Regions from separate parts of the Anoxybacillus sp. UARK-01 genome, predicted to be linked through region 4. Evidence: riboswitches for the same ligand, from Rfam matches in the RefSeq annotation. Region 4 holds a riboswitch; each other region holds the start of a gene.

Region 1 (5,220 bases), on a different contig from region 4:
CGTTTGTTTCGTCCGTTCAGCGGTTTGTGCAAACGTATCGTCCATTTTTTCGATAAGCAATACCGCTTGCTGCAGTTCTTCGGAAATACTTTGAGCGCCGGCTGATAGCTCATTCGTAGATAAAGCAACCTGCTGGTTAATTTCTGTGAGCATTTTATTTTCTTGTTCAATCTCTTTAGCAAATGTTTCAACACGCCGGCTTGCGGAATCTACGGAATGTAGCAGCCGCTGCAGCTCATGGACCATTTGGCTGAATGAAGTGTTGAGCTCGCCGATTTCATCATGATGTTTATAGGAAACAGGCTCAACAAGCAAATGGCCGCTCGCTATTTCTTTCGCGTTGGCCGCTAGATGCTCAAGAGGTTTAGTAATAGAACGTGTGAGCCGTAAACTGCTTGCGCCAGCCAATCCGAGAAGCACCATACTTCCAATGATTGCCGTCCACACCACAAAGCGGATTTGCGCTTGCATCTCTTGCTGTAATTGTTCATAAAAATCATTTGCAGCCAACTTTAAACCATATATATCATTCATAGCCCCTTCGATTCGCATCGCTTGCCGTCTGGCCTCAGACGCATCAAGAGTGTTCAAAGCTTCAATGGATTGCTCATGTACATTGGAAAATTTGGTCGTTGCTTTTTCCAATAAAGCTTGAAAATGGTTTTGCTTTAACATCTTCTTCAGCTTACGAATGAGCTGCTCTGTTTGCTGAACTTGTTCAATGGCCCCCTGCTTATTTCCTTCTGTCATATTGTAGGCAAAGTTATTTAAGCTTTGCTTCGTTGATTTCATGCTCGCTTCTAGCTCCTGAATAGTCAAAAGCACGGGCACAATATCTTTGTTGGTCGCTTGAATCGACAGCATATTGACAATAATAAATCCCATCATGCCGATCGAAAGCAAAATCGAAATCGTGGCATGAAGCCATAGCTTTTTCCGAACCGTCATCGCTATCCCCTTTTCTATTCCTTCGTTGTTACTTCACCATTTTCAATTTTTTGCTTCCATTGTTCGATCAATTTTTGTTGCGGCTCGCTCCATGCCATCACGCGAATCGGCGCAAGTCCGACGCCATTTTCCTTAAGGCCCAGTTGAACCGTCCCTTGTGGCATTTCGCCTTTTTGCACATATTGCTGTAAAATCGTAAACAGCGCCACATCCACATTTTTCACCATTGATGTGACAACCGCCTTTTCCGCATAAAAATATTGGTCGCTGTCAACGCCAATGGCATACTTTCCTTGCGCCTCCGCTTCCTTTAACGCTCCCACGCCCGTAAATCCAGCGGCCGTATATACGACGTCGCAGCCGCCTTTAAACATTTCTCCCGCAAGCTTGGCGCCAAGCTGATCATTTCCAAAATCCCCGGCATACACCACGCTCACAGAAGCTGAAGGTTTTAAGGCATGAACCCCTTTTTCAAAGCCGTCGGCAAATTTGTGGATAAGCGGTACATCGTCTCCGCCAATAAAGCCAACCTGATTCGTTTGGGTCGCTAACGCCGCGACCACTCCGGCTAAAAAGCTTCCCTCATCTTCCTTAAACGTAATCGAAGTCACGTTTTTCAAATTGGACACAGCATCCACTAGAATAAAAGGCTGCTTTGGATATTGCTTCGCTACTTTTTCCAAATCCTCTTGCACCATGAATCCGAGGCCGATGACGATATCATTTCCCTCTTCGACCAATTCTTTTAGCCCTTGTTCATACGTTTTCGTATCCTGCAATTCGCGATAATCGAACACAATGCCAAGCTCGTTGCGCGCTTTCATCAATCCATTGAAAGCAGAATCACTAAACGATTGATCTCCAAGTCCGACGTCAGACAACATAATACCGACTTTTACTCTTTCTTTTGTTGTGGCCGTTTCCTGCGCTGAACATCCTGAAAAAAGGCACACGACCACCATCATAACAATGATAAGACGTAGTTGCTTCATCGATTTATCCCCTTATGCTGTAATCTATCCACTATTTTTATCGGCGATATAGGGGCATCTTTTTAGCCCTGCACAAAAAAAGCGGAGTATTGTACCCCCGCTTCTATTCTTCCTTATGCTTGATATAAGTCCAGCCATTTTCTTGATAAATCCGATCTTCTTTCATAAGCCGTCCCAATGCTCTTTTAAACGCGGCTTTACTCATTTGAAAGCGCGCTTGAATATCCTCTGCATTGCTTTTATCATGATAGGGCATGGCCCCTCCTCTGCTTTCAAGGTAACGATAAATCATTCCTGCATCTTCGTCGATGCTTTCGTGCTTGCGCGGCAGCAGCGACACATTCATTGTACCGTCTTCTTTGACAGCGATGACACGCCCTTCGACTACTTCGCCAAGACGCGGTTCTCTCCTGCGTTGAGATTCGTGGATAAAACCGATATAACCCACATCTGAGATCATAGACGCTCCAGCTTTGATCACACGATATATGCGACCGCGCACATTTTGATTAAAGACGGACTCCGAAGCTTTCGTAGCAAGCTGCCGGATTGTTTCCTCATCCGCCAAGTTAGCCAACAAGCGCCCTTTCCGATCTGTTTTTAACGAACAATATAACTGATCCCCTCGCTGTGGCCATAGTGACAAAAGAGGAGGCAAATCATCGCTAGACACAAGCACATCTTTTGATATGCCAATGTCAACAAAAACACCGAGCTTTGGAACAACATCAACCACCTCCACCCAATGATATGTATCCTTTGTTATTTTGGGTGATTTCATTGTAGCGCTCAACCGTCCTTGATGGTCGTGATATAAAAAGACATGGACCTCTTCTCCGATTGCAAGTGGACGGTCTATCTCCGTTTGATGAAGCAGCACTTCTTCCTGACCGCTCGCTAAAAACCAGCCAAACGGAACCTCCCGCTTTACGGTTAATGTTCTTATTTCTCCTGGTATAAGTTGTTTCATGGATGCATCTTCCTTTTTATTGTTTATCATGCTACATTTTACTATAATAAAAACAAAATGACCAAATTTTACTGGAGGTAATATATGTCGAAAGAAAGCTCATTTGATATCGTATCCAAAGTAGATTTATCTGAAGTTACTAACGCCATTCATATCGCCATGAAGGAGATTCAAAACCGCTACGATTTCAAGGGAAGCAAAAGTGACATTTCCTTAGAAAAAGACGAACTGATCCTCGTTTCCGACGATGAATTCAAACTTGAGCAATTGAAAGATGTATTAATCGGCAAACTGATTAAGCGCGGGGTCTCTATCAAAAATATTCAATACGGAAAAATAGAACCAGCCTCAGGAGGAACGGTCCGTCAACGTGCCAGCCTTGTTCAAGGAATTGACAAAGATCATGCGAAAAAAATTAATACGATTATTAAAAACACAGGCTTAAAAGTAAAAAGCCAAGTTCAAGAAGATCAAATCCGCGTCAGCGGCAAAAGCAAAGATGATCTGCAAAAAGTGATCACAGCGATCCGTGAAGCTGATTTGCCGATTGATGTACAATTTGTCAACTATCGATAGGGGTTTGTGCGCTTCGTCTTAACAGCCTAATTCGGAGGAATTAGGCTGTTTTTATAACCAAAATGCGAACTATAGATTTCCTGGCGTAAGTCCACAAACTTTGCCTGATCGTCGCCTTTTGAGCGCTGATCCGTTCCATCTAAAAAATAATCAAAATTTGCAGTTGAATATTTTCTAAAAATTATTTAAATTATAAATAACGCATTGATTGAAAATTGCATACTCATTTTTCTTATCAAGAGAGAGGGAGGGACTGGCCCTGTGAACTCTCAGCAACCTGACTGTATGTCAAGGTGCTAATTCCAGACAGGCTTGATGCTTGGAAGATAAGAAGGAGCAACCCAAAGTCTTCTTCTTATTTTTAGAAGGCTTTTTTTATTTTTTAAGAAGACGAAGGAGTGATACGCATGGGATTTTTAGAAGAATTGCAGAAACGAATCATCATCGCCGATGGGGCGATGGGAACTTTATTATACTCCCATGGAATTGACCGATGTTTTGAAGAATTGAATCTCTCCAAACCAGAAGATATTATCCATATTCATGAAGCTTATCTTGACGCTGGCGCAGAAGTCATTCAAACCAATACATATGGCGCAAACTATATGAAGCTAGCACGCTATGGATTGGAGGACGATGTAAAAGAAATCAACCGCGCAGCTGTAAAGCTAGCGAAACAAGCGGCCTCAGGCCGTGCCTATGTTCTTGGAACCATCGGCGGTCTTCGCACATTCAAGAAAAGCGCCATCACTCTTGAAGAAGTGAAACGGACGTTTCGGGAGCAGTTGTACGTGCTTTTGCACGAAGAAGTAGATGGAATTCTGCTTGAAACCTATTACGACTTAGAGGAGCTTCAAACGGTGCTCGCCATCGCCCGAAAAGAAACAACATTACCGATTATCGCCCATGTGACCCTTCACGGTGTTGGCGTGCTGCAAGACGGGACTCCGCTCAGCGATGCGCTTTCCCAATTGGAACAATTGGGGGCCGATGTAGTTGGATTAAACTGCCATCTTGGTCCGTATCATATGATTCGTTCTCTTGAAGCCGTGCCGCTTCCCAGCACCGCATTCCTTTCCGCTTATCCGAATGCTAGCCTTCCGGATTATCGCGACGGCCGCCTTGTTTATGAAACGAACGCCGAATATTTTAAGGAAACGGCTCTCTCCTTTCGCGAACAAGGCGTCCGCCTGATCGGCGGCTGCTGCGGAACGACGCCTAAACATATTGCGGCGATGGCACAAGCCTTGATTGATCGCACGCCAATTCAAACGAAACAAGTGAAACAGCAGCAAGCAACCATCTCGATTCCATCAGCAGAGCCAAAATCTGAACCGCCTTTAGAAAATATCGTAAAAAAACGTCGGTCGGTCCTTGTTGAATTAGATCCGCCGAAAAAGCTGGGCATCGGAAAATTTTTGGAAGGAGCGAAAGCGCTCAAAGAAACGAATATTGATGCCCTAACACTGGCTGATAATTCTTTAGCTACTCCGCGCATCAGCAATGTCGCGCTCGGAACCCTTATTAAGCAACAGCTAGGCATCCGTCCGCTGATCCACATTACATGCCGCGACCGCAATCTGATTGGTCTGCAATCTCATTTAATGGGATTGCATACACTTGGCATTACGGATGTACTTGCTGTCACCGGAGATCCATCCAAAATCGGCGAATTTCCTGGCGCAACATCTGTGTATGATTTGTCATCATTTGATTTAATTCAGCTGATTCGCC
Region 2 (5,220 bases), on a different contig from region 4:
CTCATTCGATGTCAGCTGCCTTTGATTTTGTCATTTATATTGCGACACTCGCTTATCTTGTTCCTTACTTTATCGCTTCTGTCTTTCAGCTCAAACTCACATGGACAGGAGAGACATATAAAACCAATACAAAGCAGCGAATCACGGATGGAGTCATTGCAGCACTGGCCACTATTTATTCCATCTGGGTCATTATCGCGGGAACATCTGACATCAAAACCTTCATGCTTGGCATTGTGTTGCTCGCAAGCGGCATCATTTTTTATCCGCTTGTGAAAAAAGCAGCAGAAAAAGAAGAAAACGCGAAAAAAAGACTGTCAGCTTGATCCAAAAGAGAGGGGGTTCTCCCTCTCTTTCTTTTATCTATAGTCTCTCCTCTCTCTTTATCAAAAAAGAACGCGCGCCCGCCACCCATTATAAAAAAGCGCCAGCGAACCTTTGATCCGCTGGCGCTTTCACCATCTGTACTTATTGCTGTTTCGCACCGTATCCCATTTTTTTCAATAACTCAATAACCTGTTCTTTCTCTTCAATCGTTAATCCGGAAAGTGTTTCATGGATCGTTTGTTCATGCTCCGGAAATACCTTTTCAATAAAAGCTTTTCCCTTATCCGTAATCGAAGCATAAGTTACACGGCGGTCCTTTTCACATGCTTTGCGCATAATCAGCCCTTTTTGCTCTAATTTATCGACAACATATGTGATGCTGCCGCTTGCCAGTAAAATTTTCCCGCCAATTTGCTGCAATGGCTGATCCCCCTTATGATATAGCAATTCCAACACAGCGAACTCCGTAGGGTTCACGCCGAACGACTGAATGGATTTATTTACTTGATCATTAACAGCACGGTACGCTCTTGACAGCACAATAAATAGCTTTAATGATTGCAAAATTTCCTCTCTATCCGCCACTTGTCATCAAATCCTTTATCGGTCGAATTCGAAGCCATTGTAGCGAAAAATCCTCTCTTTGTCAATGAAACGCCCCGATCTACACCGTCCATTTCGCACGTTCTTCTGCCATTCGTTTCAGTGCTAGAAAGCTGCTCGACGAATAGATTCGATTACATCCATCAAAAAGCGCAAGAATCGCTTAAGATTCCTGCGCTTGTTGGTTATTGAACAGCTTCTTCTTTTTCCTCATAAGGATGGGCAACCCAGCCAGATGGATCAATAAACAAACGAACAGCTACCACTTGGCGGTCTTCCATTAATGTGAAGAAATGCGGATTTCCTTCTGGCACGGAAATGACATCGCCAGCTTCCAGCTGCACTTCAAAATATCCTGTTTGTTCGTCGCCTTTAATAATGAAAATGCCGTGACCCGCGACGATGGCGCGCACTTCATCCTCCGTATGAATATGCACTTGTTCAAATTTCTTCAATAACTCCTCTAAATTCGGAGTCGCATCTGATAAAGCGACAACATCCCACGCTTTATAGCCTCTTCTTGTTGCTAAATCCTCAATATCATCTTTAAAAACCCCTAAAATTTCCTCTTTTTCTTCGTCACTCAAAACAAACTTTTCTTTTAAGTGATTTGGCAGCTTGCTAATCTCCCAATGTTCATACAGAACGCCTTGCTTTTCTAGAAAGCTCCCTACATTCTCATGACCTTTGATCCATTCACCTGTGTTTCTAATTTTAATAACTGCCATTTTTCATCCCTCCATTATCATTTTAAAATCTATGAAGTGAATACTTTGTGACCTTTTAGCATAAGCAGCTTAACATGATAGCTAAACAAAAACTCGCACGCTTCTAAAAACTTTTTCGCTTCAAAGGAGCTTTTTCCCCATACGGTAATACCGTGGTTGCGAATCAGCACCGCTCCGCTATCTGCCGAGACGTGCTGCGAAAACTCAGAGGCAAGCGTCGGAATGTGCGCATGATTCCGAATAATCGGAATGCGGAAAACCGCATCTTCCTCCCAAAGACCAAACGCTTTAATCATTTCTTGGCCGGTAAAAATGACTTCCCCATCATCCCCGTACAGTTCAGAGACGACATTATTATCAATCGTATGAACATGAAGCACGCAGCCAGCGTTCGTTTTATTATAAATTTCCACATGCAGCAAGGTTTCAGCCGATGGCTTTAAATGGGTCGACTCAGCCGGATTGCCCAAAGCGTCGACAAGAAGAAAATCATCATTTGTTTGTTTTCGTTTATCTTTTCCGCTGGCCGTAACGAAAAAGGTTAGCGGCTGATCAGCCACCTTGATCGATAGATTCCCGCTTGTTCCCAAAAACCAATCGCGGGAAGCCAGTTCTGCTTTGACATCAGCAAGCTCTTCCCATTTCTTCAATAAATCGCTCATGCGCTCACCTCCATCCTTTTCAAAGATTCAATGACATCAAAGAACGTCGTAAACGGCGTATGGGTCAGGTCCAGCTCCGCACATTTTTGCAACAGAAAATCACGGGCAATCACGTGATCGGCAAGCTGGGCGACCGCTAAATCTGTCACGGAATCACCAATGACGATCTTCGTTGCCTCTGGTGTTGCTAGCTTTCTTAACAACGACGGCTTGCAGCAGCCGCAGCCATTACGGCAATGGTCATCACACGCATACGGCCATGTAATGCGAATCGTTTCCCCGCTAAAGTCCGAACCATTGCAAAAAATCGCGTCTTTTTCAATAAGTCCCTCTAAAAGCGGATAAACGAAAAAATCGATTCCGCCGCTAACGACATAGAGCGGAATGCCTCGCTCCTTTGTAAAGGAGACAAATTCACGAAAACCATCGCGAATTTGGGCAGTGCCTAAAATAAAACTCGTAATCTCTTCTTTTAGCCGGGAAGGAAGAAGCGAAAACATCGCTCCGACGCCAGCTTGAACAGAGCAGCGCTGCGCGAGCACATCCTCTTTGATGCTTTCCCATTGCGGCGGAGCAAATTGCTTCATAATCGCTATAATGTTGTCATTATTTGTAATCGTGCCATCGAAATCGCAAAAAATTATCGGTTTCGTCATACTTTCACCTCTTAAGTGCCCCATAAAGCAATGGCTTTTTGCAATGAATGGTTTTCTTTTGCCGCCTCACTTAAAGGCTTTCCAGCTAATACTGCCGCGATTGCGGCGCTAAATGCCTTTCCTCCTCCTGCCGCTCCCTCTGGATGTCCATGCACCCCGCCTCCTGCATTAATGACGCTGTCGATGCCAAAATCGCGGATAAGGAGCGGAACCAGTCCTGGATGAATGCCGGCAGACGGAACAGGAAACGTTTGTACAAATACATCTTCCTTCGTTAATTCATGGGCAATGCCACTTGCGTCTTCCTTGGCCAGAGCAACGTTTCCATATGGAGACGGGAACAAGGAAAAATCCGCCCCTGCCATGCGAACGAGCTTGCCAAGCAACAAAGGATGGCTTACACCGTAAAATTCCGACGGAGTCAACGCCCCGCTAAACGCCGGATGCGCCATAATCGGAATGGAAATCTCCTCATCCTCCCGCAATCCTTGCAATACGTCCAGTCCATACGCGAACACGTTGAACAGCAGCAAATCAGCGCCAAGCTCCACCGCTCGCTTCGCTTTCTCTTTTAACTCAAACGTTTTTCCCGAAAGATTCACCGCATAAAGCGTTCTATGCCCTGTCTCTTCATATACGTGCTGCAAGACTTTTTTTCCTGCCGCAATTCGCTTTTCGAATGGCGCCTGTTCATTTTCAAATAAAATTTCATCATCCTTGACAAGATCTACGCCTCCAAGCGCCTGCTGTCTCAGTTGCTCGGATAAATAGGACAAATCGCGCCCGATCACACCTTTAAAAATGCTCATTAACAGCGGGCGGTCATAAACATCCAGCTTTGCGCGAATTCCCTTAATGCCAAAGCGAGGACCAGGAAATGCTTTCTTTAGATCATCAGAAAACTCTAAATCTATCAGCTTAATCGTGCCATCTAATGACAATTTCCCAAACACCGTCGTCAAAACAGCGGGCAAATCGACGCTGAAGTTGGCGCTTGGGTAAGCGATCTTGACCATTCCCCGCTTCAAGCGTTTTCCGAAATATTGATTGGCACGTTCGCTTTCTTCAAGCGGTTGCACATGCACAACCGTTCCTTTATGTTTACGCAGTTGTTCTTTTTCCAAAAACGGCAATTCGGTCCATGAACCGATCGTTAAGCCAAGCGCGATTTTCTCCGCCTTTTTCTCCAAATCAGCCTCATCATAAAGCAGATACGTGGCGATGACTTGGCTCATTCTCATCCCTCCAATTCCAATAAAAAAACCTCTTCCATAAGAAGAGGCTTTGGTTTCAACTCTTCTTATCTCTCAGCGTAATGCTGCAAGAATTAGCACCGTGCTTAACGTTGGTTAAGTCGGTTGCCGGGCTTCATTGGGCTCGTCCCTCCACCTGCTCTTGATAAGAATGACAGCTTCTATTCATTTTTTTGAAATTTTCATTTTGCAAATTTAATTCGAATTATGACAGGGATCATGCAGATTGTCAATTATTTTTTTACCGCTTGCTGAAAAAGATTGAGCTTAGCGATGCGCCGTGCCGCTTCTGTCAAGCGTTCTTCGCTTGTCAACAGCCCGACGCGCACATATCCTTCCCCGTGCTCGCCAAATCCAATCCCAGGCGCCACCACAACATGCGCTTGCTCAAGCAATAAATCAGCAAAGCGCTCCGAAGTCCAGCCCTTTGGTACCGGCAGCCAAGCAAAAAAGGAGCCGGCTGGAGCACTTACGTTCCAACCAATTTCCTGTAAAGCTCCAATGAACGCATTGCGCCGTGATTCATACAACGCTACCAACTCCGTCACGCATTGCTGTGACTCAAGCAGCGCAACCGCTGCCGCTTCCTGAATCGCACCAAACAAGCTGACATATAAATGGTCTTGCAAAAGATTGATCGCAGCAATCACACTTTCATTGCCAATCGCAAAACCTACGCGCCAGCCAGCCATATTATACGTTTTGGAAAATGTATAAATTTCAATACCGACATCCTTGGCTCCTTCCGCCTGCAAAAAGCTGATCGGTTTTTGCCCGTCAAATCCAATCGCACCATAAGCAAAGTCATGGACAACGCAAATTCCATGCTTTTGTGCAAACGAAACGGTCTCTTGAAAAAACGAGTCTGTCGCTACAGCTCCCGTCGGGTTATTTGGATAATTTAAAAACATCAGCTTGGCTTTCTCAACCACCTTTTCATCCAATTGACGATAATCAGGCAAAAAGCCGTTTTCGCTATAAAGCGGCATCA
Region 3 (5,220 bases), on a different contig from region 4:
CTTTTCCTACTTTGTCGACAAGCGAAGCAAAAAACTGCTTCGGAAGACTTTGCAACAACTCGGATTGGACAAATGATTTCAATTGCTTCACCTACTCAAAAAATTCTTGAAATTCTAGTCAAACATCATATATCGTAAAAATTAAATTGTAAAGACATTTTTTTGGGGTGAATGATTATGACATTAAAAATTGCTTGTCTTCAGCTCGATATTGCTTTCGGAAATCCTGCGGAAAATAAACGCCGCGTTCAACAAGAGATCGAAAAAGTTTGTCAAAGCTCTGTTGACGTCATCGTCCTTCCTGAACTATGGACAACCGGATACGATCTCGCACGCCTTGACGACATTGCTGATGAGAATGGCGCTGATACCAAATCGTTTATTAGCAAGCTCGCACGCCTGCACAACGTCTGTATTGTTGCTGGCTCCATTGCCAAAAAAACCGCTGCCGGCATCACCAATACCATGTACATTGTCAATCGAGACGGCGACATTGTAGGAGAATACAGCAAACTCCATCTCTTTCAGCTCATGGATGAGCATTTGTATTTACAATCCGGTGAATCGAGCGGCTTATTTACCTTGGAGCAAACGTTGTGCGCGGGAGTCATTTGCTATGACATTCGCTTCCCTGAATGGATTCGCGCCCATACAATCCAAGGCGCAGAGTTATTGTTTGTGGTCGCCGAATGGCCACAGCCCCGCCTTGAACATTGGCGAACCCTTTTGCAAGCGCGCGCGATTGAAAATCAATGCTATGTAATCGCCTGCAATCGTGCTGGAAAAGATCCGAACAATCAATTTGCCGGCCATTCACTTGTCATTGATCCATGGGGAGTCATCCTCGCCGAAGCCGATGAAAATCCATGCTCTCTTATGGCCGAAATCCAGCTGTCAAAAGTGAAAGAAGTTCGCAAGCAAATTCCTATTTTCCAAGACCGCCGACCTGAGCACTATATTTCGGCCGAAAAAAATTTTCAAAAAAACAGTTGACAAAACTGGCAAATCGAATGTATGATTCGAATCAAGCGAATTGAAAAAAGTTTTGCATTGTTAAAAACATTCGAATAAAACCGAACAAACTCTTATCAAGAGCAGGTGGAGGGACGAGCCCGATGAAGCCCGGCAACCGACTTAACCAACGTTAAGCACGGTGCTAATTCTTGCAGCAACACGCTGAGAGATAAGAGGGGAGAAGCCGACTTCAAACCTCTTTCGAAAAGCGAAAGAGGTTTTTTCATTGTTTCATTGATTGAGTGAATGATAAGGAGGGTACAAATGATGACACATTCTAAACAATCCGTCTACGAGCCTTTAACGGAATCAGGAGCGGTTGCACTCGCTGCTCGATTAGGCTTATTTCCGGAAGGAACACCATTCATTTGCCAAGAAATTGGCGATGGTAACTTAAATCTTGTGTTCCATGTATTTGATCCCCAAACAAAGAAAGGAGTCATTATTAAACAAGCGCTACCATATGCAAAAGTCGTCGGTGAAAGCTGGCCGCTTACGCTTAAGCGGGCTGTCATTGAAAGCCATGCGTTGCGCACGTTTGCCGACTACGTTCCGCAATACGTGCCAAAGGTATACTATTCGGATGAGTCGTTGGCGATTACCGTGATGGAGGATTTATCGCATCTGCAAATTGCTCGAAAAGGATTCATTGCTGGAAAAACATATCCGCTTCTTTCCCAGCACATTGGAGAGTTTATCGCTAAAACGTTATTTTACACATCGGACTTTGGCATGAACCAGCAGCAGAAAAAACAGCTGCAACAAAATTTCATCAATCCAGAGTTATGTAAAATTACCGAAGATCTCGTCTTTACTGATCCGTTTTTCGACCATGAAACGAATAATTTTGAAGAGGAGTTGCGCCGTGACGTAGAGGCTCTTTGGAATGACGATGCGCTTCATCTTGAAGTAGCAAAACTCAAGCGGAAATTTTTAACGGAAGCCGATGCGCTCATTCATGGGGATTTACATACTGGAAGCATTTTTGCAAGCGACACAGAAACAAAAGTCATTGATCCTGAGTTTGCGTTTTACGGCCCATTCGGGTTTGATATCGGCCAATTTTTTGCCAATTTACTCCTAAATGCGTTGTCCCGTTCAGAACATGAGCCACTATTGGCTCACATCGAAAAAACATGGAATGTATTTACGCACACGTTTGCTGCCCTTTGGGAACAGCATAATGTAGAACCGTATGCAAAAACTGAAGGATTGTTGCAAGACGTGTTGCAGCAAACGCTCATCGATGCGGTCGGTTTTGCTGGTTGTGAAATCATCCGGCGCACGATCGGCTTAGCCCATGTCGCCGATCTTGACGGAATCGAAGATCAACCTACGCGCATCCATGCCAAGCAGCTTGCCCTTCAGCTCGGGCGACAACTGATTTTACATCGCCAGACGATCCATGAAGTGCAACAAATACGCTCTTTGTTCTTTCAAACATTTGCTGCCACTCATTAAACGAAAGGAAGAAGAATATGGATTCATTGCTCTCCATTCCGCGTTCTGTTGAATGGAATCACACACATTTGACCATTTTAAATCAGCAAAAGCTTCCGAATGAGACTGAATATTTAGAATTAAAAGATATTCAATCTGTGTGGGATGCAATTGCCACATTGAAGGTTCGCGGTGCTCCAGCGATTGGCATCACAGCTGCATACGGTCTTGCTTTAGCGGCACACAGCTATCAAACGAATTCTCCCGAAGATTTTCGCAACCTTCTGAAAAAGGATCGTGATTATTTGGCAAGTGCCAGACCGACAGCCGTCAATTTATTTTGGGCGCTCGACCGCTTGATGGCCAGCATTGCGAACGTTTCGTCTGTCGCCGATGCCAAAAAAGCATTGGTTCATGAGGCAATCCGTATTCAAAGCGAGGATGAGAACACATGCCGCTCCATCGGTGAACATGCCCTTTCTCTTTTTCAAGAGGGAGATCGCATTTTAACCATCTGCAACGCTGGATCAATCGCTACTGCTCGATATGGTACCGCGCTTGCTCCCTTTTATTTGGCAAAAGAACGCGGAATTCGTCTGCATGTCTATGCTTGCGAAACAAGACCCATTTTGCAAGGCGCGCGGCTGACGACATGGGAGCTCATGCAAGCAGGCGTTGATGTAACGCTGATCACTGATAATATGGCAGCACAAACTATAAAGACAAAAGACATCACAGCTGTCATCGTCGGTGCTGACCGCATTGCCGCAAACGGAGATACCGCCAATAAAATCGGTACATTTGGCTTGGCATTGCTCGCTAAAGCATTCAACATTCCTTTTTATGTAGCGGCTCCCCTGTCCACTATTGATTTATCGACTAAGACAGGGGCAGATATTCCGATTGAAGAGCGTCCGTCTGAAGAAATAACCGAGCTGGCAGGAACACGAATCGCTCCTCTTGGAGTAAAAGTATACAATCCTGCTTTTGATGTGACGCCTCACGAGCTGATTACAGCCATTATTACTGAAAAAGGAATCATAAGCGGCCATTATGAAAGCGTGCTGACAGCTTTGTTTAAGGAGGAAATCAAGCGATGAAAAAACGACACACATTTTTGTTGGCAATCCTATTGTTATTCGGCATCATGCTCGGAGGCTGCACCAATGAACAAGATGCTGTAAGCTCTAAACCAGCGGCTAAACAAGAAAACACGGAACAGAAGGCGACGAACAATACAGCCAATGAATCCGCTTCCGCTGAGCAGGCCGCTATTCCAAATCAATTAAAAAAACCCATTAAAATTGCGGCCATTATGCAATTTTCGATCGGTACCTTCTCCTCTCAATATATTGCTGGCGTAAAAGATCAAGTGCAGAAATTTGGCGGAGAAGTACAAGTTTACAATGCTGATAACGATTTAACGAAAATGGCTTCATATGTAGAAACCGCGATCACGCAAAATGTCGATGCCATCCTTTTGGACCACGGACGAGCCGACGCATTAAAAGGGCCGGTTGAAAAAGCGGTGGCCAAAGGCATTCCTGTCGTCGCTTTTGACAACGACTTAAATATTCCCGGCGTAACCGTCATTGACCAAGATGACTATAGCCTTGCTTGGAAAACATTAAAAACATTAGCAGAAGATTTAAATGGCGAAGGAAAAATTGTTACCATCTGGGTCGGTGGTTTTACACCAATGGAACGGCGTTATGTCATTTATGACGCATTTAAAAAACGGTATCCAAGCATTAAAGAAATTGCTAAATTCGGCAATGCCAGCTCTAATACAGCATTAGACACACAAACGCAAATGGAAGCGATTTTGAAAAAATATCCGAACAAAGGCGATATCGATGCTGTATTCGCTACATGGGACGAATTTGCGAAAGGAGCCACACGAGCCATTCAACAGGCGGGCCGTACCGAAATCAAAGTATACGGCATTGATTTAAGCGATGAAGATTTGCAAATGATTCAGCAGCCAGACAGCCCATGGGTAGCAACAACCGCGACTGACCCTGCCGAAGTCGGCCGAGTCCAAGTACGGTTTGCTTATCAAAAAATTGCAGGTGAGAAAACGCCAAGTATTTATTCTCTCGAGCCACATCTGGTGAAAAAGACAGACTTGCCTAATCAGCAAGTAACAATGGGAGATCTGCATCAATACATTACTGGCTGGGGTCAATCCAACGTCGCTCTCTCTCCATGGATGAAAACATTAGAAGAACAGGGGAAAACAAAATGAGCGGGCTTTTCATGAACAATATTTATAAATCGTTCGATCGCGTGACCGTATTAAATGGCGTGAATTTCCATGTAAAGAAAGGGGAAGTTCACGCCCTTTTAGGAATGAATGGAGCCGGAAAAAGTACATTAATGAAAATTTTAGCTGGAGATCTTCAACCCAATGAGGGAACTATCACGATCGACGGCACAGACGTCAACTTTCCAAATCCGGCGGCCGCCAAGAAGGCCGGCATTGGCTTAGTGGTTCAAGAAGTCGACACAGCGCTATTCCCCTTTTTAACAGTCTATGAAAATATTGTGGCTGATGATTTGGTCCATGCCGCCCGCCATCCATTCCTTTCATGGAAAAAGCAAAAGCAGCGGGCAGCCCAAGTACTGCAGCAAATCGGGCTATCGCTTCCGCTTGATAAACGGATTCACGAGTGTACGCTGCATGAAAAACAGCTTATTGTACTAGCGAAAGTGCTTTTCTCTTCTGCCCGTTACATTATTCTGGATGAACCGACAGCCGCCTTA
Region 4 (5,220 bases):
CAACTCGAAAATTATACCACAGATTTGGACATTTGGAACGTTACATTTATTTTAACCATTGATTACAATAAATTAGTCGAACCTTATCAACATTCGTTGCAAATCAAACAGAAAAGAGAAAGAGAGCTACATATTCATGTAACTCTCTTTTGATGCCTTATCACTTCGCCAATGCAAGAGCCTGCTCTTTTAACGCTTCCGCTTTGTCTGTGCGCTCCCATGGAAGATCCACATCCGCGCGGCCAAAGTGACCATAGGCCGCCGTTTGTTTGTAAATCGGACGGCGCAAATCAAGCATTTTAATAATGCCAGCAGGACGAAGATCAAAGTTATTGCGCACCACTTCAATTAAAATGTCTTCAGATACCTTTCCTGTGCCAAATGTATCAATGGCGATGGACACTGGTTTTGCCACGCCGATTGCATAGGCTAGCTGCACTTCGCATTTTTCAGCAAGGCCAGCAGCGACAATATTTTTAGCGACATAACGCGCAGCATAGGCTGCCGAACGGTCAACCTTTGTCGGATCTTTTCCTGAAAACGCGCCACCGCCGTGGCGAGCATAGCCTCCATATGTGTCAACAATGATTTTACGGCCTGTTAATCCAGCGTCTCCCTGTGGACCGCCGATCACAAAACGACCTGTTGGATTGATAAAGTATTTTGTATTTTCGTCGATTAATTCCGCTGGAACAACTGGTTGAATCACATGTTCTTTAATATTGCGCACGATTTGCTCCTGCGTAATTTCTGGATGATGCTGTGTCGAAACAACAATCGTGTCGATGCGTACCGGCTTGCCATTTTCATCGTATTCCACTGTTACTTGCGTTTTGCCATCTGGACGCAAATACGGCAAAATATCTTCTTTGCGCACTTCTGAGAGACGGCGAGCTAATTTGTGCGCCAGCGAAATCGGCAGAGGCATAAGCTCTTTTGTTTCATTGCAAGCAAATCCAAACATCAATCCTTGGTCGCCCGCGCCAATCGCTTCGATTTCTTCGTCAGTCATCTGACCTTCACGCGCCTCTAATGCCTGGTCAACACCCATGGCAATATCAGGTGATTGCTCGTCGATCGATGTCAATACTGCGCATGTATCAGCATCAAAGCCAAATTTCGCACGAGTATAACCAATTTCGCGAACCGTATCGCGAACGATTTTCGGAATATCCACATATGTGGATGTCGTAATTTCTCCGCTCACTAATACAAGACCCGTTGTTACGCTTGTTTCGCATGCTACGCGGGCATTTGGATCTTTTGCTAAAATCGCATCTAAAATCGCGTCGGAAATTTGGTCGCAAATTTTATCAGGATGGCCTTCTGTAACAGATTCAGAAGTGAATAAACGGCGTTTGGCTGACATTCGTTGTTTTCCTCCTCTTATGTTCATGTTTGAGAGACGCCGCCTTTTGCGCCTCTGATCACTGAAAAATTGATACGGCACTCATTCCCCCGCTTATATAAACGAAAAAACCTTTCCTTCGATATCGAGGAAAGGTGATTTGCTTTCATATCGCGCCTTTCACTCTTATCGTTCAAGGGCTATGCCTTGCCACAGGTTAGCACCATTTCACATGTATAATTGTTGTGACGGTTGCTGGGTTTCATTGGGCCTGTCCCTCCACCAACTCGGGATAAGAGTAACCGTTCAATATGTTATCATAGCTTAATCAACAAAAAAAAGTCAACATGATTCGGCAAAATTTTTTCATGTTGCACAGGGTAATTTTCTCCATATGTATTTGCAACAAAATAGACAAAAAATAAACGTGAAAAATTACGTTAAATAGTATGGACTAATTATTTAAATGTGTTATACTAATTTCAGGTTTATAACTTTACAAAAAGGTAGGTTTTGTAGATGAGCATTGTTGATGTTACCAATAAGTTGAATATACTGCTCCAACGGCAAAACATACAGCAAAATTTGTCTGTTTCTCAACTAGTAGAAAAAGTTCTTGAGCGCAAAGAAGGAATGCTGACAGCGACTGGCGCGGTTGCCACTACAACTGGAAAATATACGGGACGTTCACCAAAAGATAAATATATTGTAGCGGAAGCCTCCACAAAAGAAAAAATCGATTGGGGCACAGTTAATCAACCGATTTCCGAAGAAGTCTTTGATCAATTATATCATAAAGTCATCGACTATTTAATGCAAAAAGATGAGATATTCGTATTCAAAGGCTTCGCTGGAGCTGATCCGGCCTATCGCCTGCCTATTCAGGTTATCAATGAATTTGCTTGGCACAATTTATTCGCACATCAGCTTTTTATCCGTCCGACACAGGAAGAGCTGGAAACACACGATGCACAGTTCACAGTCATTTCCGCACCAAACTTCAAAGCGGATCCAGCTGTCGATGGAACAAAATCAGAAACGTTTATTATCATTTCGTTTGAACGCCGCATCGTGCTCATTGGCGGTACTGAATATGCGGGAGAAATTAAAAAATCCATTTTCTCTGTGATGAATTTCCTTCTTCCAGAGCAAAACATTTTACCAATGCACTGCTCGGCAAACGTCGGTCCAGAAGGAGATGTCGCACTATTTTTCGGATTATCAGGAACCGGAAAAACGACGCTTTCTGCCGATCCGAAGCGCCGTTTAATTGGAGACGATGAACATGGCTGGTCCAATAGCGGAGTGTTTAACATTGAGGGCGGCTGCTATGCAAAATGCATCAATCTTTCACGTGAAAAAGAGCCGCAAATCTTTGATGCGATCCGCTTTGGCGCTGTACTGGAAAACGTCGTTCTAGATGAAAACACACGCACTCCTGACTACGACAACGCAACGTTGACCGAAAATACGCGCGCAGCGTATCCGATTCAATCGATCGACAATATTGTTGATCCAAGCGTCGCTGGCCATCCGGCAACTATCGTGTTCTTGACAGCTGACGCATTCGGCGTTTTACCGCCAATCAGCAAGCTTACAAAAGAACAAGCGATGTATCATTTCTTGAGCGGCTATACAAGCAAATTGGCTGGCACAGAACGCGGCATTACGTCACCGCAAGCAACGTTCTCGACTTGCTTTGGAGCTCCGTTCCTACCGCTTCCAGCAACACGTTATGCAGAAATGCTCGGCAAAAAAATCGACGAGCATCAAGTACAAGTGTTTTTAGTGAATACAGGCTGGACCGGTGGGGAATACGGAGTCGGCAGCCGCATGAAACTGCAATATACGCGAGCAATGGTGCAAGCAGCCCTTGAAGGCGAGTTGAACAACGTCGAAACGGTACAAGATCCAATTTTTGGGTTACAAATTCCGGCGCATGTTCCTGGAGTGCCTGATGAAGTATTGCTTCCAAAAAATACGTGGGCTGATCAAGAAGCATACGAGCAAAAAGCAAAAGATCTTGCCGCAAAATTCCGTGAAAACTTCAAAAAATTTACGAATGTCGATCCAAGCATTGAAAAGCTTGGCGGACCAATTGCTTAATATTTAGGGGGCATCTTCCGTCGTGTAGATCCCCCCTTTTTTTGTACATGTAGCAACCCTAAAACTTGCATAAACCTCTCCCACCTCCATTTCGTTAAGAGGGAGAAGACTTCTCGGTCCATGTGTTAAAATTCCTCTTCACCCATTTTGGTCCTGATTATATGGAAAGCCGCTTAGCCAATCACTTGGACTAAGCGGCTTTTCCAGATCTTTTAAAATAGGGAGCGTCCCCACGACACCCATTCCCCGCTATCGGGATCAATCGATGCGAGACGGAGCCAGCCATTTTTCACTTTTTGAGAAAAAGGCAAGTGCTCGGTGAGCAAACGCTCAATATAGTAACGCGGCGCTTCAATGACAACAAGCAATCGAAGCGGCGAATGAAATAACTCCTGATCCGAAGCGGCTACGGACTGCCAAGGCAGCCCAGTAAGCAAATCGCTGGCGTTGCCTTGCATCACTCCAATCCCGGAAGTGACCGTCTGCGTCGTTTTGCTGCCGCTTCCGTAATAGTGAGGGGCAACGGTCGATGCGTAATATTGCAAATTAATCCATTGTCCTACTGTAGCCGGTCCGCTGATAATGCCCGAGAGAAGCTCACCAGTAGGATCTTGTCGCCAATCGTAGCTGTGTAAAAATACTCTTCCATCGAGATGGCAATGCTTTGTTCGGCTACGGCTGCCAATTACAAACGCGGCATTTCCCGCAAGCCCCCATTCCGGGCGAATTTCACTCCAGTCAACAGCCCGACGCTGTACCTCCGCTACCGCATCATTTGGTCTTTTTCCAATGGACGGCAATTTTGCACACCGCTCCTCATTCGCATTCCGGCTTACTTTAGGAAGCACGCTTTCTACTAAGTGGAACGCCTGCTGTGCTGATTCTGATAACACCGGAATTTCAATCCAGCGCAGTTCATCGATCGTTGTCACATGCTCTGCAGCCACAAATACGGTTTCATCTGGAATGACGATACCGCGTTGCGCAAGTCCCTCGCGTACTTCTGGCAAATTGCCAAGAGCGGCAAACACTCGGGCATTAAATGCTCCCGCTGCTCCGCCACATGCACCGCAATCGAGCGAAGAAGCATACGGATTATTCACTGTTGCGCTTTCATGGCCGCATACGATCACCAATGGCGCAAACGATGAAGTCAGTCCTATACTGTGAAGCAGCTGCTGAACGTATTGAATTTTTTCCTCCGTTGAAAATCCGATGGGCAGATCTGATGCTTCTGATTTCTCTTGCCGTTCGAGCACCAGCGCTGTTGACGGCTTTTTCTCCATCGTCTCTTCTATCTTTCGGAACAAATGACCTGCCTTCTCAGGAGCGGCGCTGCGCATAAGAGTATGCAATCCAAGCCAAGATCCGCTCATTTCGGGCAATAATAAACTCGCTAGCAAATTTTGCTTTACTTTCTTAAATATTTGTCCGGCAAACCGGAACATATTGCGACGGCGTCGATAATCCGTCATGCTTTCCGGTACAGCAGCCACTTCACAAATCTCCTGCTGCGGTTGGACGATGGCCGGACATGATGGGTGAGTATGATGGCTATCCAGTTCACGCGTCTTGATCGGAATGCCAAAAAATCCAGCACATCCATACGTTTCAAATGGTCCGGCTTCTTCAAGATGACGGCGAAACACTTCTGAACGAACGTCAATGCAAAAAAGAAACTGGGCAGCAGGTTTCTGCTCATCTGCAGAACAAGAAGATCGAATCGTTGTCTTTAACTGTTCTTCATACGTTTCTTCCCATGCCTC

What was found. A riboswitch is a leader RNA that binds a small molecule or an ion and turns the genes downstream of it on or off. The one in region 4 is predicted to bind S-adenosylmethionine.
Region 1: it holds a riboswitch for S-adenosylmethionine, as region 4 does, so the genes downstream of both, B6A27_RS05270 (bifunctional homocysteine S-methyltransferase/methylenetetrahydrofolate reductase) here and metK (methionine adenosyltransferase) in region 4, are expected to answer to the same signal.
Region 2: it holds a riboswitch for S-adenosylmethionine, as region 4 does, so the genes downstream of both, mtnW (2,3-diketo-5-methylthiopentyl-1-phosphate enolase) here and metK (methionine adenosyltransferase) in region 4, are expected to answer to the same signal.
Region 3: it holds a riboswitch for S-adenosylmethionine, as region 4 does, so the genes downstream of both, mtnK (S-methyl-5-thioribose kinase) here and metK (methionine adenosyltransferase) in region 4, are expected to answer to the same signal.

Annotation. Positions count from the first base shown of each region.
Region 1 is NZ_NASY01000031.1:167,014-172,233, reverse strand. It holds gene B6A27_RS05290 (methyl-accepting chemotaxis protein) at 1-948, opposite strand, end outside; gene B6A27_RS05285 (BMP family lipoprotein) at 963-1,940, opposite strand; gene B6A27_RS05280 (CvfB family protein) at 2,044-2,910, opposite strand; gene B6A27_RS05275 (YajQ family cyclic di-GMP-binding protein) at 2,995-3,486, shown strand; SAM riboswitch class I at 3,716-3,819, shown strand; gene B6A27_RS05270 (bifunctional homocysteine S-methyltransferase/methylenetetrahydrofolate reductase) at 3,894-5,220, shown strand, end outside.
Region 2 is NZ_NASY01000057.1:26,811-32,030, reverse strand. It holds gene B6A27_RS17870 (amino acid permease) at 1-326, shown strand, start outside; gene B6A27_RS17865 (MarR family winged helix-turn-helix transcriptional regulator) at 469-912, opposite strand; gene B6A27_RS17860 (1,2-dihydroxy-3-keto-5-methylthiopentene dioxygenase) at 1,116-1,658, opposite strand; gene B6A27_RS17855 (methylthioribulose 1-phosphate dehydratase) at 1,688-2,320, opposite strand; gene B6A27_RS17850 (2-hydroxy-3-keto-5-methylthiopentenyl-1-phosphate phosphatase) at 2,317-2,976, opposite strand; gene mtnW (2,3-diketo-5-methylthiopentyl-1-phosphate enolase) at 2,988-4,211, opposite strand; SAM riboswitch class I at 4,274-4,381, opposite strand; gene B6A27_RS17840 (pyridoxal phosphate-dependent aminotransferase) at 4,463-5,220, opposite strand, start outside.
Region 3 is NZ_NASY01000057.1:21,240-26,459, reverse strand. It holds gene B6A27_RS17840 (pyridoxal phosphate-dependent aminotransferase) at 1-82, opposite strand, end outside; gene B6A27_RS17835 (carbon-nitrogen family hydrolase) at 178-993, shown strand; SAM riboswitch class I at 1,083-1,190, shown strand; gene mtnK (S-methyl-5-thioribose kinase) at 1,282-2,475, shown strand; gene mtnA (S-methyl-5-thioribose-1-phosphate isomerase) at 2,493-3,554, shown strand; gene B6A27_RS17820 (sugar ABC transporter substrate-binding protein) at 3,551-4,702, shown strand; gene B6A27_RS17815 (sugar ABC transporter ATP-binding protein) at 4,699-5,220, shown strand, end outside.
Region 4 is NZ_NASY01000042.1:43,879-49,098, reverse strand. It holds gene metK (methionine adenosyltransferase) at 161-1,369, opposite strand; SAM riboswitch class I at 1,532-1,647, opposite strand; gene pckA (phosphoenolpyruvate carboxykinase (ATP)) at 1,868-3,454, shown strand; gene B6A27_RS09960 (DUF2309 domain-containing protein) at 3,667-5,220, opposite strand, start outside.